DNA from 2 places in the Achromobacter sp. 46006 genome. Region 1 is predicted to be linked to the other one. Evidence: predicted binding sites of a transcription regulator. Region 1 holds the regulator's gene; the other holds the start of a gene.
What was found. Region 1 encodes LexA, which represses DNA repair genes until DNA is damaged. Its sites were predicted from a motif close to ACTGTATNNNNATACAGT; they were not measured.
Positions count from the first base shown of each region.

Region 2: a site for LexA is predicted at 1,047-1,064, ahead of recA (recombinase RecA). Genes of this name have one in related genera too.

Region 1 covers NZ_JCBANN010000001.1:182,178-184,376, reverse strand. The annotation lists gene AC6LKG_RS00995 (amino acid aminotransferase) at 1-649, shown strand, start outside; gene lexA (transcriptional repressor LexA) at 802-1,452, shown strand; gene lon (endopeptidase La) at 1,566-2,199, opposite strand, start outside.
Region 2 covers NZ_JCBANN010000019.1:57,118-59,316, forward strand. The annotation lists gene AC6LKG_RS12130 (sensor histidine kinase) at 1-66, opposite strand, end outside; gene AC6LKG_RS12135 (response regulator transcription factor) at 182-871, opposite strand; gene recA (recombinase RecA) at 1,253-2,199, shown strand, end outside.

The DNA.
Region 1 (2,199 bases):
CCACAACCCCACCGGCGTCGACCCCACCTTCGCCCAATGGGAGCAGATCGCCGCGGTCGTCAAGGAAAACAAGCTGGTGCCGTTCCTGGACATCGCCTACCAGGGCTTCGGCGAAGGCCTGCAGGAAGACGCCGCGGTGGTGCGCCTGTTCGCCGACCTCGACCTGACCATGTTCATCAGCTCGTCGTTCTCGAAGTCGTTTTCGCTGTATGGCGAACGCGTCGGCGCCCTGACCGTCGTGGCCGGCAGCAAGGACGAAGCCACCCGCGTGCTGAGCCAGCTCAAGCGCGTCATCCGCACCAACTACTCCAACCCGCCCACCCACGGCGGCACGATCGTCTCCACGGTGCTGAACTCGCCCGAACTGTTCGCCATGTGGGAAGAGGAACTCGGCGCCATGCGCGACCGCATCCGCCTGATGCGCAAGCAGTTGGTCGAGAAAATCAAAGAGCATGGCGGCAAGCAGGACTTCAGCTTCGTGCTGCAGCAGCGCGGCATGTTCTCGTACTCGGGCCTGACCTCGGCCCAGGTCGACCGCCTGCGTGAAGAGCACGGCGTCTACGCCGTCTCCAGCGGCCGCATCTGCGTCGCCGCGCTCAACAGCGGCAACATCGACCAGGTGGCCAAGGGCATCGCCGCGGTGCTGTAACCCCCCCCGGCATTGCCTCCCAACGGGACCTTCGGGTCCCGTTTTCATTGCCTGTCACAAAGGCGTGCCCGATCAGCGCTTGCATTTTTACGTTATGTCCCCCAGAATGCCGCTGTATATATGTACAGTCCGCTCCCAACCGGATCATCGCCATGGCCAGCAAACTCACCGATCGTCAACAGCAAATCCTGGACCTCATCCGGCAGACCGTCGCGCGCACGGGCTTTCCACCGACCCGCGCCGAGATCGCCCAGGCCCTGGGGTTCCGCTCGCCCAACGCGGCCGAAGACCATCTGAAGGCCCTGGCCCGCAAGGGCGCCATCGAACTCACCGCCGGCGCCTCGCGCGGCATCCGCCTGAAAGACAACTCGCCGGCGCCGTCCCAGGCGCCCCTGCCCCTGCCCGGCCTGGCGCAACTGCTGCTGCCGCTGGTGGGCCGCGTGGCCGCTGGCAGCCCGATCCTGGCGGCCGAGCACGTCGAGCGCGAGATCGGCGTGGATCCCAGCCTGTTCGCGCAGGCGCCCGACTATCTGCTCAAGGTGCGCGGCATGAGCATGCGCGATGCCGGCATCCTCGAAGGCGACCTGCTGGCCATCAAGAAGGCATCCGAGGCCCGCAACGGCCAGATCGTGGTGGCCCGCCTGGGCGACGACGTCACCGTCAAGCGCCTGCAGCGCCAGAACGGCCGCATCGAGCTGCTGCCCGAGAACCCAGACTTCAACGTCATCGTGGTCGAAGCCGACCAGGAATTCGCGCTGGAAGGCATCGCGGTCGGCCTGATCCGCCCGCACGCGCTGCACTGATCCGCCGCTTCCCCACTGGGCGCGCGCCCCTCGGCGGCCGCGCCAAAAAGAAACCCCGCGCAAGCGGGGTTTCTTTTATTGGGCATCCTTTGCGGGATGCCCCGGGGCCATGGTCAGTGCTTGAGCACGGGATCCGTCGAACCCGGCTCGGCCGGCTTGGCAACCAGCGGCTCCTTGACCGCTTCGTCTTCAGCCAGCGGCTCCGGCATACGTTCAAGAGCCAGTTCCAGCACCTTGTCGATCCAGCGCACCGGCACGATCTCGAGATGGTTCTTGACGTTGTCCGGGATCTCCGCCAAATCCTTGACGTTTTCTTCCGGGATCAAGACCGTCTTGATGCCACCGCGATGGGCGGCCAGCAGCTTTTCCTTCAGGCCGCCGATCGGCAGAACTTCGCCACGCAGCGTGATCTCGCCGGTCATGGCGACGTCGGCGCGCACGGGGATGCGCGACAAGGCCGAAACCATGGCCGTGGTGATCGCGATACCGGCGGACGGACCGTCCTTGGGCGTCGCGCCTTCCGGCACGTGCACGTGCATGTCGTGCTTCTCGAACACGCTGTCAGCGAAGCCCAGGCGACGCGCCCGCGAGCGCACCACCGTGCGGGCCGCCTCGACCGATTCCTTCATCACATCGCCCAGCGAACCGGTGCGTTGGATCACGCCCTTGCCAGGCATGTCCGCCACTTCGATCGTGAGCAGGTCGCCACCGACTTCCGTCCAGGCCAGGCCGGTCACCTGACCGATC
Region 2 (2,199 bases), on a different contig from region 1:
GTTCTGCGCCACCACATAAGTGATGGCAACGCTCATGGGCCACAACAGGAACAGCGGCGCCAGCATCCAGTCGAGGATCTCGCCCAGCAGGGAACGTTGCGGCGGGGCGAAACTGGGACCGCGGGCCCCCGCCCGCATCACATCCAGCGCTTCCTGGTTGAGCGCCTCCGGCTGGGGCGGTTCAGCTTGCGAGGTAGGCCGCACCCTGGTCCCGTTCAAGGCAATAACCCAGGCCGCGCACCGTCACGATCTTCACGCCGCTGGGCTCCAGCTTCTTGCGCAGGCGGTGCACGTAGACCTCGATGGCGTTGGTGCTGACTTCCTCGCCCCATTCGCATAGATGATCAACCAGTTGGGTCTTGCTGACCATGCGGCCGCTGCGCGTCAACAGGATTTCGAGCAGGCTGACTTCGCGCGCGGACAGGTCGAGTGTCTGGTCGTCGACGGTGGCCACGCGTCCGGTCTGGTCGAACACCAGGCGGCCGTGCTTGAGCAGCGTGGCGCCGCCGCCGGCGCCGCGCCGGGTCAGGGCCCGCACCCGCGCTTCCAGTTCGGAAAGGGCGAACGGCTTGGCCATGTAGTCGTCGGCGCCCAGATCCAGTCCCTTGACGCGTTGCTCGATGCTGTCGGCGGCGGTCAGGATCAGGACGGGCAGGGCGGAGTTGCGGGCCCGCAGCCGGCGCAGCACTTCCAGGCCGGCCAGTTGCGGCAGGCCGAGGTCGAGGATCAGCAGGTCGAAGGCCTGGGCCGCCAGCGCCGAATCGGCCGCCAGGCCGTCGCGCACGGCATCGACCGCGTAGCCGTTGTGACGCAACGAGCGTGACAGGCCGTCGGCCAGGATGCTGTCGTCTTCCGCGATCAGGATGCGCATGGGCAGTCGAAAAGAAGAAGGGCGCCGGGTGAGCGGCGCACGCGTGCCGCCCCTCGGTGGGATGCCGGGGCGGCGTGCCGGGAGCGCAATGGGGACATAGCGCCAGTTTTTTCCTCGATTCTGTCACACGGCACCGGGCTTGCCCACTCAGGGAATACGTGGAAAACTGTGGCACACTGTTTTTTTGTACAGTACAATCCGATGCCATAATCTGCGCTATCGCTTTACCGATCACGCTTGAGCGCCACAGTTTGCACTGCCAGTTTTCTGGCAACAGCTGTCAGGCAACGGCCCGATCACCCCTTGCGACAACCCGTGCGCTGACCGACACCCCGTGCCGCGCCCCGATACGTTACAGACCCAGACCTGACAGGACACTACATGGACGACAAAACCACCAAGGCCGCCGCTTCGGAAAAAGCCAAGGCGCTGGCCGCCGCGCTCTCGCAGATCGAAAAGCAGTTCGGCAAGGGCTCGATCATGCGCTACGGCGACAACGAGGTCTCGCATGACATCCAGGTGGTGTCGACCGGTTCGCTGGGCCTGGACATCGCGCTGGGCGTCGGCGGCCTGCCGCGTGGCCGGGTAGTGGAAATCTACGGTCCGGAATCCTCGGGCAAGACCACCCTGACCCTGCAGGTCGTGGCCGAAATGCAGAAGCTGGGCGGCACCTGCGCCTTCGTCGACGCCGAACACGCGCTCGACGTGCAGTATGCCTCGAAGCTCGGCGTCAACCTGGCCGATCTGCTGATCTCGCAACCCGATACGGGCGAGCAGGCGCTGGAAATCACCGACGCGCTGGTGCGCTCGGGGTCGGTCGACCTGATCGTGGTCGACTCGGTCGCGGCCCTGGTGCCCAAGGCCGAAATCGAAGGCGAAATGGGCGATTCGCTGCCCGGCCTGCAGGCTCGCCTGATGAGCCAGGCGCTGCGCAAGCTGACCGCCACCATCAAGAAGACCAACTGCATGGTCATCTTCATCAACCAGATCCGGATGAAGATCGGCGTGATGTTCGGCAACCCTGAAACCACCACCGGCGGCAACGCGCTCAAGTTCTACTCGTCCGTGCGCCTGGATATCCGCCGCATCGGTTCGATCAAGAAGGGCGACGAGGTCGTCGGCAACGAAACCCGCGTCAAGGTGGTCAAGAACAAGGTCGCGCCGCCGTTCAAGCAGGCCGAGTTCGACATCATGTACGGTGCCGGCATCTCGCGCGAAGGCGAAATCATCGACCTGGGTGTGGCCGCCAACGTGGTGGACAAATCCGGCGCCTGGTACAGCTACAACGGCAACCGCATCGGCCAGGGCAAGGACAACGTCCGTGAATA